DNA from 3 places in the Pseudomonas sp. 13B_2.1_Bac1 genome. Region 2 is predicted to be linked to each of the others. Evidence: riboswitches for the same ligand, from Rfam matches in the RefSeq annotation. Region 2 holds a riboswitch; each other region holds the start of a gene.

Region 1 (4,980 bases), on a different contig from region 2:
GGGCAATGCAGTGTGTGAGTTGCGCCAGTAAGTGCTGCCGGAGCTGTTGCCAACGCTGATCCATTGAACTTAAAACTTGATCGATGAGTCAGGTTAATCAGCAGCTCTTCTTCCATGACAAGGACTCCTCCCATGCGCGAATACACCCTCAACTACTTGTTCAACGACGAACCCCGCACCCATGTGTTCGAGCTCAAACAGCCCGACCTGCCGGTGCATGAGGCGGCGTTGCACCTGCTGCAGTTGCATTTCGGTGATGCGGAAAATGGCTTGATCCTGCCGCCTGCGGATGCAGCGCCGGAGGAAATTCTCGAGCAGGCGCAGGTGGTGGGGATTACGCAGATCGAGGTTGCATGAGCCCAAGGCCGATCATTCGGGCGGTCACGACGGCGGATATCCCTGAGGTACTGGCGTTCGTGCTGGAGGCCCGTGCCGAGCTTTTCCCCAAGCTCGACGCGACAGGGATGCCAGCGGACCTGGCGCATTTCGAGGCGATTTATGTGCAGGGTGAAGGGCGATTTCTGGTTGCCTGCGATCAAGGCCAGATCGTCGCCGCCATTGGTTATCTGCCCTATGACGGTCGTTTCCCGCAGTTGAATTATCAGGGACAAAAGACCGTGGAGGTGGTGCGCCTGTTTGTGTTGCCGGCGTTTCGCCGCTTGGGTCTGGCGCGCGCGTTGTACCTTGCGCTGGAGGCGCAGGCTAAGGCGGATCGGGTCGCGGTCATGTACCTGCACACCCATCCGTTTTTGCCTGGGGCGATTGATTTTTGGCTTCGGCAGGGGTTCGAAGTGGTGGATGTGGACGCGGACCCGGTGTGGCGCACGACGCATATGCAGCGAACCCTATGACACTACCAGTGTAGGCGCCGGCAAGCCGGCTCCTACCGTTGAGTGCTCTGAACAGTTTGGGCGTAGCCGCAGTATCTGCGCCCCATCGAACGGGTCTGTCAGGTAATGCGCCTGCACCCCGAACGTCGCCTGCAACCGCTGCGGCGTCAGCACGTCCAGCGGCTTGCCCAGCGCCACCAACCGTCCATGATCCAGCACCGCCAAGCGGTCGCAGGTGAGCGCCTGGTTGAGGTCATGCAGGGCAATCAAAGTGGTCACCGGCAAGCCTTGCACCCCCTTCAGAATCCCCAGTTGATGCTGGATATCCAGGTGATTGGTCGGCTCATCCAGCAACAAAATCTGCGGCCGTTGCGCCAACGCACGGGCGATGTGCACCCGTTGGCGTTCACCGCCCGAGAGGCTGCGCCACGCACGTTGGCCCAGGTGGGTGGCGTCTACATCCTGCAGCGCCTGGTGCACGATAGCGTCGTCCTCGCGGGACCAGGGGCTGAGTGCCGACAGCCACGGCGTGCGGCCCAGGGCCACGGCGTCGAACACGCGAATGGCGTCGTCGGTGTCGGCCTGTTGTTCGACCACCGCGAGTTGCTGCGCAATGGCACGACGGGACAGGTCGCCCAGGCGCACTTCACCCAGTCGCACCTCGCCAGTGGCCGGGGTGCGCAGGCCGGCCAGCAGTTTCAGCAGGGTGGATTTGCCGGAGCCGTTCGGGCCGACGATGCCCAGGGTTTCACCCCGATGCACCTGCAGGTGAATGTCGCGCAGCAACGTAGCTTCACGCACTTTAAAACCCAGGCCGGTGCAGCTCAGTACGGTCATCGCGCATTCCTCCGGCCGATTAGGATCAGCGCAAACACCGGCGCGCCCACCAAAGCCGTGACCACACCCACCGGAATGACCTGGCCCTTGATCAACGTGCGCGACAACACATCGGCTGCAATCAAGAACAATGCGCCGCCCAAGGCGCTGGCGGGCAACAGGCGCGAGTGCCCGGTGCCGAGCAGCAGGCGCACGGCGTGGGGAATCACCAGGCCGACAAATCCGATGGAGCCGACAATCGACACCATCACCGCCGTGACCAGTGCGGCGCAGGCGACCAGCACAAATTGCACGCGGCGCACCGGGATACCCAGGGAGGCCGCCGAGTCGCTGCCGAAGGTAAACGCATCCAGCGCGCGCCGGTGCCACAGGCACACAGCAAGCCCTGCAACCGCCACCGGCACCGCCAGCCATACCGACGGCCAGCGCACCCCGCTGAGATTGCCGAGCAGCCAAAACATGATGCCGCGCGCCTGTTCGGAACTCGCCGACTTGGTGATCAGGAACGCCGTCAGCGCGTTGAACAGCTGCGAACCGGCGATGCCCGCGAGGATGATCTGCCCGGTGCCGCTGGCTGAACCACTGGCTCGCGCGAGCAGGATCACCAGCGCAAATGCGGCCATCGCACCGACAAAGGCGCCGGCCGACAGCGAGATCAAACCGCCGCCCACCCCGATCAACGCCACCAGCACCGCGCCCGTCGAGGCGCCGGCGCTGATGCCCAGCAGGTACGGATCGGCCAGCGGGTTGCGCAACAGCGATTGCAGAATTACCCCGCAGGTCGCCAGCCCGGCGCCGCATGCGGCAGCGACCAGCGCACGCGTGAGGCGGTAGTTCCACACCACGCCTTCATCGATCGGGTCCAGCACGTAGCCGGCGGCCCAGAGCTTGTTGGCCAGCACCTGCAGCACCACCTTAGGTGCGATGGCGGTTTCGCCGATGGCCACGCCGGCGAGCACGGCGATCAGCAGCAGCGACAGGGCGAGTAGGGTGCGTATCATTTGGGCAAGTCGTAGCCATCGATGGCTGTCGCCAGTTGTTCCAGGCCATCGAACATACGGATGCTGGCCTGCAGCGCCAGGGCGTCGAGGATGATGATGCGGTTGTTTTTCACCGCGTCCATGTTGCGGGTGACCGGGTCACTGCGCAGGAAGGCGAGTTTCTTTTCATGGTCATCGGCGGGGTAGCGGCGGCGGTCCATGCGCGCGATCACCAAAAAGGTCGGGTTGGCCTTGGCAATGGTTTCCCAGCCAACGGCCGGCCATTCTTCATCGGACTGCACCACATTGTGCAGCCCCAGGGTTTGCAGCATGAACTCGGGAATGCCCTTATGGCCGGCCACGTAGGGGTCGCTGGCCATCTCCGAGCTGGAGAACCACACCAGCGCGCTGGCCTGCTTGAGGCCTTTGCCCTGCACGGTCGCGACGGATTTGGCCAGGCGCGCCTTGAGTTCGTCGTTCAGTTGTTGGCCGCGATCCTGTACGTCGAAAATCTGCGCCAGTTGGCTGATGCTTTTATAGATGGTCTCGATGCGAAACGGCTCCAGCCGCGTGCCGTCGGCGCCGACCAGGTTGTCCTTGCCTTCGCAGTCGGAGGGCAGCAGATAGGTGGGGATCTTCAATTCGTGGAATTGCTCGCGGGTCCCGACCACGCCCTGCGGGCCGACCACCCATTCCAGCTCGGCAGCCACCAACTGCGGGCGCTTGGCGATCACCGACTCGAAACTGGGCTCGTTGTCGGCCAGGCGTTCGATTGTGTCGTTCTGTGCCTTGTACTGCGCCAGGACGCTGTTGAACCACAGCGAGGTGCCGACCACTTTATCGCCTACGCCGAGGGCGTAGAGCATTTCGGTGGCGGCCTGGCCGATGGTCACGCTGCGCGCGGGTGCCTGCTGGAAGGTGAGCGTGCTGCCGCAGTTCTGCACGGTCAGCGGGTACTCGGTGGGTGCGGCGTGGGCCAGGGCACAGAAGCCCAGGCCAGTGATCAGGGCGGTAACGCGTGGCAGCATGGGGCGATCTCCTTGAAACCGTACGTGGAACTGGGGAGGTACGGTCTGGAATTACGCCCTCGAACGCTGCGGGTCAGGCAGGCAAGGATGTCCTTCCCGGACACCCCGCCGGTTAGTGTTGGTGCTTGGGCCGGCAGGTCTCCTGACTGATGCGTCGTCGCCACGCTCCGGCCTTCCCGGACGAGGTCCAGTGGCATCAAGGAGCAGGCTCGGCACCTACAGTTGCGGGGGCAGTTCCGATTGGCGCGGCATACCGCGCTTCGGATTCCCTATTAGTCCCATTTGGGAACCGGCGCGGTATGGTAGTCGATCACGCGGTTGAGCGGGAGTTCTGACGGCGCGCGGTGAGAAGACTGCAGTAGCTCTTGTGGGATGGGTCTCCTATGATGCGCGGCCATGGACAGCCTTCACACAAGGAATACACAGTGAAATCATTCGTCGCCCTCGCCCTCATCGCCATGCTCGCCGGTTGCGCCACCCCGGGTAAAAGCGAAAAGCAGATTTTTGACGAAGCCGCCACCGCGCATGTCATGTCGCTGCCTTCCGGGGAAAACAGAGTGCGCTTGCACAGTGTGAAAATCCCCAGCCACGGCTTGATCGCCGACAACCTGGCCCTTGCCATGGCGGGTGGCGCCAATGCGATGTATCTGAAAGAAGAATTGCTGAAGGCCAAAAGCCTGGGCGACACCGGCTTTCTGATAATCGGCGCCAGCACTGTCGTTGACGTGGCCGTGATCGGCAACGCCTGTGAAGGGCTGGATCTGAAAGGTATGCAGATTTACTACTCGGGCACCGATGCGCAGAAGGATAAAGTGCGAACCGCGGTTGAAAAGACCCAGGCGCAGTTTTATTACATTAATGCGCAGTGAGGGTCTGGCAGTAGAGGCAGCCTTTTGGCAGTGAGTGGGCCTGTACTCGCAAACGCTCTTGTACTGGCATGCGGACGTATCTTGCCTAGCAGGCTAAGCAGGCTAAGCAGGTTAAGCAGGTTAAGCAGGTTAAGCAGGTTAAGCAGGCCAAACATGCCAACCAGGCCAAGCAGGCCAAGCAGGCTAAACAGGCTAAACAGGCTAAACAGGCTAATTGTGGTGAGCAGGCTTGCCCTGCGTTGGGCTGCGAAGCAGCCCTAAAACCTCACACCACGGTTTGCCTGAAACGATGCGGTGGGATTACTGGGGGCGCTTCGCACCCCAACGCAGGGCAAGCCTGCTCACCACGACCAGGCGGCTCACCACGACCAGGCGGCTCACCACGACCAGGCGGCTCGCCGCGAAAGCCGCCAGTTGTGCTGATCCGGCTTACTTG
Region 2 (4,980 bases):
CCGTGGTGTAGTCGATATCCCCGCGCACACGCTCGGGGCAGTCGGCCTCGACGAAGCGGTAGCCGGGCTCGGTGATGTAGGTCTCGCAGATCTCGCGACGCAGGTCGATCAGCTTGTCCTTGCTCTGGCCCTTGTCCATCAGGAAAAACACGTCGGTGCGGTTCAGCGCTTTCACGGCCTGCATCGTGATGTAGTCAGGGTTGCCGGCGCCAATGCCGATGATCAGGATGCGTTTCATGGGTTGCTCTCAGTGCGGGGCGTGGATTTTGCCATGTTCATGCGGCTAGGCGTGAGTTTCCAGGCGCAGGCGCCAGACAGTGTTGAAGCGCAGTTCGGTGGCGCAGAGTGGCTCGACGTCGATCCGGTAGAACATCGCGACGGGCAACTGCAACACGTACAGCATCGCGGCGCGGATGACAAAGGGATGGGTGATAGCCACTACGTGCCCGGGCTGTGTTTCGAGGGTTTTCATCCACTGTGCCACGCGTGCGCAAATCTGCTCGACCGACTCGCCACCGTGGGGCGCACTGGCACTGTTGGTCATCCAGTCCTGCAACTGGCCATGATCCAACTGGCTGATGGCCTGGCCCTTCCAATCGCCGAAGTTGCCATCGCGCAGGGCTTCTTCAAACACCGGCGCGCTGCCGAACAAACCCGCCGTCTGCCGGGCGCGAGCCTCGGGTGCGCAGAGCAGGCGCAGGTTTTTCGGGTAGCGCCCGGCCAGCGATGACGCGGCAGCTTGCCAGTCCATCGCCACCGATTCGTCATCGGGAAAGCGCCCCTGCTTTTGCAGCGGCGTGATGGCATGGCAGATAAGGGTCAGACGGGTGGCCTGCATCACAATTTCACTCTGTTTCAGCGCGCAGTCAGCGTAGACTGGCGAAGTTGTTTCAACATGTTACAACGAACATGAAAGAGGAAGCCGGTTCGATTCCGGCGCGGTCGCGCCACTGTATTCGGCCCAATAGCCGTAAGCCAGACCCTGTTTCAGCCCCTTCGCTATCCATTTCGGGACGCGTCATCCCTGGAGGTTCTCATGGCTAACACTGCTGCAACCCATCCTGATGTCTATGTGCCGACGATCCCGCTGGGCGAAATCCTGCCCTGGGCGATCTTCGGCGGCCTGCTGCTGATGCTGGCGATTTACTTCGTCGGTGCCGAGCAAGGCGCCACTGCGGTGTTCAAGGGCATGTACGTGCACGAGTTTGTGCACGACGGTCGCCACCTGCTGGGTTTCCCCTGCCATTAATTCATAAGAGAGACACACCATGACAGGGCAATTACTCGTACGCGGGATGCTGGTGGGCCTGCTCGCCGGCGTGTTGGCCTTCGGTTTCGCCAAGGCCTTCGGCGAGCCGCAGATCGACAAGGCCATCGCCTTTGAAGACCAGATGGCACAGATGCACGGCGATGCGCCGGAAGAAGAACTGGTGAGCCGCGAGGTGCAAAGTACCTTCGGCCTGTTCACCGGCGTGGTGGTCTACAGCGTGTCCCTGGGTGGCCTCTTCGCCCTGGTGTTCGCCTACGCCCTGGGCCGCATCGGCAAGGTCGGCCCGCGCGGCCTGGCGGCGCTGCTGGCATTGGCGGCCTTTGTGACGCTGATCCTGGTGCCCGGGCTCAAATACCCGGCCAACCCGCCTTCCGTGGGGGACCCGCAGACCATTGCACAGCGCACCAAGCTGTTCTTCCTGATGCTGCTGGTGTCGTTGGCGGCGGCCGTGATCGCGATCAACGCCGCGCGCAAGCTGATTGCCCGCCGTGGCGTGTGGAGCGGCGCGATCCTCGGCGTGGCGCTGTACATCGTGATCGTCGCAGTGGCCGGCAGCCTGTTCCCGGTGATCAACGAAGTGCCGGAGCAATTCTCGGCCGTGCTGCTGTGGAAATTCCGCGTGGCGTCGTTGGGCATCCAGTTGGTGCTGTGGACCACCCTGGGCCTGGTGTTCGGAGCGGTGGCCGAGCGCAAGCTCAGCCAGCCAAAAGCCCGATTCAATTCCTGAGTCAAATCCCGGGATGGGCCAGGTAAAACACCTGGTAGCCCGTCCCGGGATGGTCCGCCTGCAACGCCTTGGCCGACAAGGTGATCCGTACCAGTCGCCAGGCCTGCACATCCAGAGCGAGGAACACCGCAAAGGTGTCGCCGCTATCCGCCAACTGCTGGTTGCGACTTTTCTCCTTGGCCAGGATCGCCGCCCTGTCGGCCCCCGGTTCCAACGCCCAGTCCTCGCGGTACAGACTCAGCGCGGTCTGCGCCGGCCCACGTTGCACATCCAGCGGCAACCAGCTCTCGATATACGGACGGCCGAAGCTGTCGAGCACCTTCTGAAAGCGCTCTCCGAGCAGAAAATCGGCGGCCTGCAGTGGGTCGGACCATAGATACACCGAGGCATACACCTTGCCTGCGTGCTCCTGGGCAATAAACGCCTTGAACAGCAGTCCTTCGGCGTGATCCCACAACGGCCCCAATTGCGCGGCGCGGCGGCGGATCACGGCCATGTCGTAGTCGGCAGGCAAGCGGTGTGAATACTGTTTGGCAAACATGAAGAAGCTCCCGTGCAAGTTGAGGGTTCAGCTTGCGCAGCGCCGATGATTTCAACAAGATATCAGCCGATATATGTGCGATAAGGATCGGATATGACTGACGCGCCCAAACCGCTGGATATCGACACCGTGCAGGCCTTTGTGCTGGTCGCCGACTTCGCCAGTTTCACCCGCGCCGCCGCAGCCCTCGACACCTCCCAGGCCGCCATCAGCCTCAAGCTCAAGCGCCTGGAAGAACGCCTGGGCTATCGATTGCTGGAGCGCACGCCGCGCCATGTGCGGCTGTCACCGCAGGGCGAGCACTTTATCGTCGCCGCGCGCGCCCTGCTCAATGCCCACGAACGCGCACTGGGCGATATGGGCAGCCAAGCACCCCGGCGCCTGGTGATCGGCATCAGCGACCATGTGGCCGGTCCCGATCTGCCGACCTGGCTCAGCCGCCTGGCCGCCTACGACCCGTTGGTGATCCTTGAAGTACGTATCGCGTCCTCCCGCGACCTGGTGGCCGCCTTCGATCGCAATGAGCTGGACGCGGTGATCGTGCGCAATGAGGGCGAGCGCCAGGACGGCGAAGTATTGGCGGTGGAACGCTTTGGCTGGTTCGCCGCGCCCACCTGGCAACACCGCCCCGGCACGCCGCTGCGCATGGCAACCATGGCCGCGCCCTGCGGCGTGCGGCATCAGGCGACGCGCGCGCTGGATGCGGCGTGTATCGACTGGACCGAGGTATTTGTCGGTGGCGGGGTCATGGCCGTGGGCGCGGCAGTCACCGCCGGATTGGGCGTCGCTGCCCTCGCCCACCGCGTGGCCCCGGCCGGAGCGGTGGAGGTGAGCGAGCAATACGGCTTGCCGACCTTGGCCGTGAGTGAGGTGGTGCTTCATAGCCGCATCAGCGACACGCGTTCGCGCGAAACCTTGCGGGCCCTGAGTGCGACCTTTCGTGGCGTGTTGCAACGCTGATCAGCCTTTCTGTGGGCGCTGACTTGCCTGCGATGCGGGCACCTCGATCCATCAGGCACACCCGCTGTGAGAGCGGGACCGCCAGCAGCCGCACACTCAGCCAAACCACTCCCGCCGCCCCTCAAACGTGCTGACGATCAACTCGACAATCATCTGCACCGCCTGCGCATGCTGCACCTGCGCATTCACCGCCAGCCACACCTGGCGTTGCATGCTGTCGGCCAGCAACCCCGGCAGTGCCACCAGCCCACGGTCGAAACTGCTCATGTAGTGCGGCAGCAAACCGATGCAGGCGCCGCAGCGGATCATCTCCAGCATCAGCGAATAAGCCTGCACCTGCACCACCGCCGCCAGGCGTTGCTCCACCACTTGGTTCCACGGCTGCAGGGCGTCGACCTGTGCATCGGGTTGCCATTGCACCAGCATGTAGTCATTCAGGTCGTCGACACTGTCCGGGCGCGTGGTCAGGCGCGAATAGCGCTTGGCGATATGCGGCAAATATTCCAGGCGGGCCAGGGCCCGTGGCGCTTCGGTGGCGAAGCTCGGGCCGGGCACCGGGCCGTCGGTGTCGGAGAGCCACACCACCACATCGACGTCCACCGCTTGCAGGGACAATTGGCTGTCGAGGGAGATGATCTCCAGGCGCACGCTGGCGTTGCGGCGCAGCAAGGCAATCAGGTCACGGCCGAGGATGTCGTGCAGGATCGGCTCGGCCACCGCCAGGCGAATCAGCGGCTGTTCCAGCACCGGCAGGCGCCGCTCGTGGGCCAGGGCCACCAACTGGGCCTGCAACTGCAAGCCGTCGCGGCTGAGTACCAGGCCGTTGCCCTGATAACTGAACAACGCATGGCGCAGGTGCTCCTCCAGCTGCGCCAGGCGCTTGCGCAGCAGCGTCGCCTTGATATTCAAGCTGCGCGCGGCCTGCATGAAACAGCCGCAGCGCGCACTGACCAGGAAGTAGCGCGCCACCTCCGGGTCGATCTCGGCGGCCAGGGTCAGCCAGGCGCCACGTGACTCGGATGGCGCGCGATAGGTTGAAGGCCCTTGTTGGCCGGACGGTTCCAGTAATGCCATGTGAGACTCCCTGTCTGTCGGTCGGTGCATCCAATGCGGGTGGTCGCGGGTTACTCCAGCACTTTGTTCAACTCGGCACCGTCGATACTCAAGGTCGCGGTGTTGAGCATGCCTTCCAGGTAGGCCTTGGCGATCTGTTCCTGACGTTGGGCACGCAGGGCCTGGGTCAGGCGTTCGCGCAGTTCGTCGAGGCTGGCGGTGCGCGCCGGCTGTTGGCCGGTGAGCTTGAGCACATGAAAGCCCGCCGCACTCTGCACCGCGTCCGATACCGCGCCGACCTTGAGCCGCGACACTGCGCCGCGCACCTCGGGCACCAGTTGCTGCAACGGCTGCAGGCCCGAATCACCGCCGCGCGCAGCGGTCTCCGGGTCCTGGGAAAACTGGTTGGCCAGGGCGGCGAAATCCCCC
Region 3 (4,980 bases), on a different contig from region 2:
GGGGGAAGGCGTTGTCGGTCATGGCCGCATCGGGGGCAAGCCCGCCCCCACAGTGAATGGGGATTCAACGTGGTCGATTGTGGGCGCCGGCTGGCCGGCGCTGGCGACCTCAGGGTCGGGCGCAAACAAGGCTGCCACCGCCCTCGGGTTGGACGGGAAATAGAAGTGCACGTAGGACGCGGTCATACGCCCTTGTCGGAACACCGCCTCGGCGCCGCGCCCACCATTGGGGCTGACGCCACGGGCAATCGGCTGCCACTCGGTGCTGGTCAGGGAATGGTGATAAGTGTGCCCACGCAGCACGCCTTCCGGCAGCTCGACGTTTTGCAGGGCCAGGGCCGCAAGTTTCTTTTGCATCACCGCATCGCCCTGCAGCAGGCCGACCAGTTCGGCGCGGGTGCCGTCGACGTCGGTCAGCGAGTCCAGCAGGTAGAGCATGCCGCCACATTCAGCGAGCAAGGGTTTGCCGGCCGCGTGATGGGCGCGGATGGCATCGAGCATCGAGGTATTTTCCGACAGCGCCTGGTGGTGCAGTTCCGGATAGCCGCCGGGCAGATAGAGACTGTCGGCATCAGGCAATTCGCGGTCATGGATCGGCGAGAAAAAGCGCAGCTCGGCGCCCATCGCCCGCAACAGGTCGAGGCTGGCGCCGTAGGTGAAGGCAAACGCTTCGTCACGGGCCACCGCAATGCGCACGCCGGCCAGCAACGGCTCGGCCTCGATCACTTCGGGGGCGGCGAAGGTCACCGGCGGCGGCAAGGCAACTTCACAACTGCTGCCCAGTGCCTGCGCAGCAGCATCCAGGCGCAGGTCGAGGTCATTCAGCTCGCAGGCTTGCACCAGCCCCAGGTGGCGGCTCGGCAGTTCGATCCCGGTTTCACGGGACAGCGCGCCATACCAGCGCAGGCCTTCGGTGAGACTGCCTTCGAGGAGTTGCGCATGGCGCAAGGTGCCGACGCGATTGGCCAGCACGCCCGCGAACGGCAAATCCGGCTGATAACGCGCGAGGCCCAAGGCCAGGGCGCCAAACGTCTGCGCCATCGCAGTGCCGTCGATCACGCCCAATACCGGCACGCCGAAATGCCGCGCCAGGTCGGCGCTGGACGGCGTGCCGTCGAACAGCCCCATCACCCCTTCGATGAGGATCAGGTCAGCCTCAGCGGCGGCTTCCCACAACAGGCGGCGACTTTCCTGCTCGCCCACCATCCACATGTCCAATTGATACACCGGCGCACCACTGGCGCGCTCGTGGATCATCGGATCAAGAAAGTCCGGGCCGCATTTGAACACGCGGACTTTGCGCCCCAGATTGCGGTGCAAACGGGCGAGCGCGGCGGTGACGGTGGTTTTGCCCTGGCCGGACGCCGGTGCGGCGATCAAGACAGCCGGGCAATGACGGGGCTGATTCAAAGTTCGACGCCCTTCTGTGCCTTGATACCGGCCTGGAACGCGTGCTTGAGCATGCCCATCTCGGTGACGGTGTCGCCCATTTCGATCAACTCGGGCTTGGCGCCACGACCGGTCACCACCACGTGCTGCATTGGCGGGCGCGCCTGCAGGTCGCTGAGTACCTGGTCGAGGTCGAGATAGCCGTGCTTGAGGGCGATGTTCAGCTCGTCCAGCACCACCAGGCCGATGGACGGGTCTTGCAGCAACTCGCGCGACACCGCCCACGCGGCTTCAGCGGCGGCGATATCGCGCTGGCGGTCCTGGGTTTCCCAGGTAAAGCCTTCGCCCATCACATGAAAACGCACCTGCTCGGGAAAGCGGCGGAAGAACAACTCTTCACCGGTGCTGTTGCGACCCTTGATGAACTGCACCACCCCGCACTGCATGCCGTGGCCCATGGCCCGGGCGAGCATGCCGAATGCCGAACTGCTCTTGCCTTTGCCGTTGCCGGTGAGCACCAGCAGCAGGCCGCATTCGTTGGGGGAGTTGGCGATGCGCTCATCGATCACGGCTTTTTTGCGCAGCATGCGCGCCAGGTGGCGTTCGTCGCGGTCGGGGGAATCGGTCATGACAGCTCTCCGTTGGGGCTGGACAAAAACGGCGGGCAGGAAAAAGGATAAACAGACAGCCAAGCATCGCCCACCGTGATGCTGTTGGATGAACCAGGCCGGTCTCCGGACTCATGAGTGGCGCCCTGGCTCTTTATAGAGAGAGCATTAGGACAGGCCGACAGCGCGCCTTCCCATATCGCTCGCGATACAGTGGCAGAAAGCACCGTCTTGACTCATTTACCGTTGCGGGGGCAGCGCCGGAATCGCGGCAGCACTGTGTACAAGTGCGCTCACTCACCGGCTTCCCTGTTTCACTCCGTCGACCCATGGGTCACAGAGCACCTGGAACAAGCCGCGAAGGTTAGTGGGTTGGGGGTGGAGCGTCAATTAAAGCTGGCCTTGCACTTGAACCATCCTACGGCCGGCCTCCTCTACCCTTACAGGTATTAAGGAGAACACCATGCACAAAACCAGACTCGCCCTGCTTATCATGCTCGCCGGCACCCTCGCTGCCTGCGGGGAAAGCTCTACCTTGCAGGTCTCCGATGGCACCGGGCCCTCGCCCAAGTTGCCGGAGCCGAACAAGACCCTGATCCCGACCGTGAATATCGCCCCGGCGATAGGCTGGCCGGACGGCGCCAAGCCCACCGCCGCTGCCGGCACCCAGGTGGCGGCGTTCGCCGAAGGCCTGGACCATCCGCGCTGGCTGTATGTATTGCCCAATGGCGACGTGCTGGTGGCGGAAACCAACGCGCCACCCAAGCCGGATGACGCCAAGGGTATTCGCGGCTGGGTCATGGAGAAAGTCATGGGCCGTGCCGGCGCCGCTGTGCCGAGCCCGAACCGCATCACCTTGCTGCGTGACGCCGACCACGACGGCGTCGCCGAAACGCGCACGGTGTTCCTGGAAAACCTCAATTCGCCGTTCGGCATGACCCTGGTCGGTAACGATCTGTACGTGGCTGACTCGGACAAGCTGTTGCGCTTCCCCTACCAACCGGGTGAAACCGCGATCAAGGAGGCCGGCACCAAAGTCGTCGACCTGCCGGGCGGCAGCATCAATCACCACTGGACCAAGAACGTGGTGGCAAGCAAGGACGGCAGCAAACTGTATGTGAGCGTCGGGTCCAACAGCAATGTCGGCGAAAACGGCCTGGATGCGGAACAGGGCCGGGCTGCCATCTGGGAAGTCGATCGTGCCAGCGGTGAGCACCGCATCTTCGCCTCCGGCCTGCGCAACCCCAACGGCATGGCCTGGGAACCACAAAGCGGCAAGCTGTGGACGGCGGTGAACGAACGCGATGAAATCGGCAGCGACCTCGTGCCGGACTACATCACCTCAGTCAAGGACGGCGCATTCTATGGCTGGCCCTTCAGTTACTACGGCCAGCATGTGGACGTGCGCGTCAGCCCGCAGAACCTGGACCTGGTCGCCAAGGCGATTGCGCCGGATTATGCAGTGGGCCCGCACACCGCCTCCCTGGGATTGACGTTTGCCGAGGGCAGCAAACTGCCGGCCCAGTTCAGCAACGGCGCATTCATCGGCCAGCATGGGTCGTGGAACCGCAAGCCGCACAGTGGCTACAAGGTGATCTTCGTTCCGTTCGAGGGTGGTCAGCCGAAGGGGCAGCCCGTGGACGTGCTGACCGGTTTCCTCGACAAGGATGAGAAAGCCATGGGCCGGCCGGTGGGCGTGGTGATTGATCAGCAGGGGGATTTGCTGGTGGCAGATGATGTGGGGAACAAGGTGTGGCGGGTGTCGGCCGCTAAATGATGGGTAGGAGCCGGCTTGCCGGCTCCTACAGTGATACGGTGCGTCAGGGGTTACGCGCCAGGTTTCCTGGCAATACGCGCTTGGCACTCAGGTAGGCATTCTGCCAATACGCCTTGGACAAGGTATCCAGCTTCACCGTACCGCCAGTCTGTGGCGCGTGCACAAAGCGGCCCTCACCCACATAGATCCCGGCGTGGCTGACCTGGGAACCGCCACCGGTGGCGAAGAACAACAAGTCGCCGGTTTGCAGGTTCTGCTCGCTGACATCCTGCGCGCGCATCACGATCAGCTCACGGGTGGTACGCGGCAGGGAAATACCGGCCGCATCGCGAAACACAAAGCCGATCAAGCCACTGCAGTCAAACCCTGAGTCCGGCGTGTTGCCGCCCCATCGATAAGGCGTGCCAACCAGGCCCAAGGCACGGAAGAGCACATCTTCGGCAGCAGGCGAAAAATTCTGTGTGGAGTAGTTGAACACCGGCTTGGGTTTCACCGCTACGGGAGCGGGCGGCGGTGGACGGCTGGCGCAGGCGCTGAGCAGCGCGGCGCAAACAATGAGAATAAGGCGGGCCGAGGTCGACATGTGCAGAACAATCCTGGTCTGGATGCGGCTTTCGCTGCCGAACGCTGAAAACCAGAACGCGCAAGCAAAGCTCGCGCGAACGGATTCCAACAATATCCAGGGATTCTAGCGCTTACACGTCAAACTTCAAGTATCACTTTAAGTTTACTTGCTAGCGGTAACCGTCGTCGGGGCCATGGCGAGTGCGCGCTTGGCTTCGATGAAGGTTTTGCTCCAGTAGCTGTCACCCAGGTTGTCGACTCGAACACCGCCACTGCGACGGCTGCTGGAGTGGATAAACTGGTTATCGCCCAGGTAGATACCGGCATGGCTGACGCGACCACGACCCGCTGTACTGAAGAAAAGCAGATCACCGGGCTTGAGGTTGTTGCGTGCGACCAACGGTGCATTCACGTTGATCATTTCGCGCGTGGAGCGTGGCAGGTTCATGCCAGCTTCTTCACGAAACAGATAGCCGATGAAGCCGCTGCAGTCGAAACCGGCTTCAGAGGTACCGCCGAAACGGTAACGGGTACCGATCAGGGACATGCCGCGTTCGAGGATGCTGTCGGCCAGGACTGGAAGCTGGTAAGGCTTGTTGCCGGCGAAGTCGGCCAGTTCCTTTTCAGTTGCCACTTCTTCCT

The links. Region 2 has a riboswitch for cobalamin ahead of NTD80_RS16705 (CbtB-domain containing protein). Riboswitches for the same ligand answer to the same signal wherever they lie in the genome.
Region 1: it holds a riboswitch for cobalamin, as region 2 does, so the genes downstream of both, NTD80_RS18810 (ABC transporter substrate-binding protein) here and NTD80_RS16705 (CbtB-domain containing protein) in region 2, are expected to answer to the same signal.
Region 3: it holds a riboswitch for cobalamin, as region 2 does, so the genes downstream of both, cobO (cob(I)yrinic acid a,c-diamide adenosyltransferase) here and NTD80_RS16705 (CbtB-domain containing protein) in region 2, are expected to answer to the same signal.

What each region holds. Positions count from the first base shown of each region.
Region 1 covers NZ_JANLOH010000081.1:8,387-13,366, forward strand. The annotation lists gene NTD80_RS18785 (hypothetical protein) at 1-31, shown strand, start outside; gene NTD80_RS18790 (hypothetical protein) at 133-357, shown strand; gene NTD80_RS18795 (GNAT family N-acetyltransferase) at 354-851, shown strand; partial or broken gene NTD80_RS18800 (ABC transporter ATP-binding protein) at 906-1,667, opposite strand; gene NTD80_RS18805 (FecCD family ABC transporter permease) at 1,664-2,668, opposite strand; gene NTD80_RS18810 (ABC transporter substrate-binding protein) at 2,665-3,675, opposite strand; cobalamin riboswitch at 3,790-3,984, opposite strand; gene NTD80_RS18815 (hypothetical protein) at 4,101-4,544, shown strand; gene NTD80_RS18820 (aldehyde dehydrogenase family protein) at 4,974-4,980, opposite strand, start outside.
Region 2 covers NZ_JANLOH010000068.1:114,066-119,045, forward strand. The annotation lists gene cobF (precorrin-6A synthase (deacetylating)) at 1-238, opposite strand, end outside; gene NTD80_RS16700 (histidine phosphatase family protein) at 284-838, opposite strand; cobalamin riboswitch at 867-1,004, shown strand; gene NTD80_RS16705 (CbtB-domain containing protein) at 1,037-1,249, shown strand; gene NTD80_RS16710 (CbtA family protein) at 1,269-1,997, shown strand; gene NTD80_RS16715 (DUF4865 family protein) at 1,999-2,538, opposite strand; gene NTD80_RS16720 (LysR family transcriptional regulator) at 2,632-3,498, shown strand; gene NTD80_RS16725 (LysR family transcriptional regulator) at 3,595-4,572, opposite strand; gene NTD80_RS16730 (peptidylprolyl isomerase) at 4,623-4,980, opposite strand, start outside.
Region 3 covers NZ_JANLOH010000006.1:61,483-66,462, forward strand. The annotation lists gene bluB (5,6-dimethylbenzimidazole synthase) at 1-22, opposite strand, end outside; gene NTD80_RS01440 (cobyrinate a,c-diamide synthase) at 19-1,410, opposite strand; gene cobO (cob(I)yrinic acid a,c-diamide adenosyltransferase) at 1,407-2,018, opposite strand; cobalamin riboswitch at 2,097-2,361, opposite strand; gene NTD80_RS01450 (PQQ-dependent sugar dehydrogenase) at 2,461-3,774, shown strand; gene NTD80_RS01455 (C40 family peptidase) at 3,818-4,357, opposite strand; gene NTD80_RS01460 (C40 family peptidase) at 4,502-4,980, opposite strand, start outside.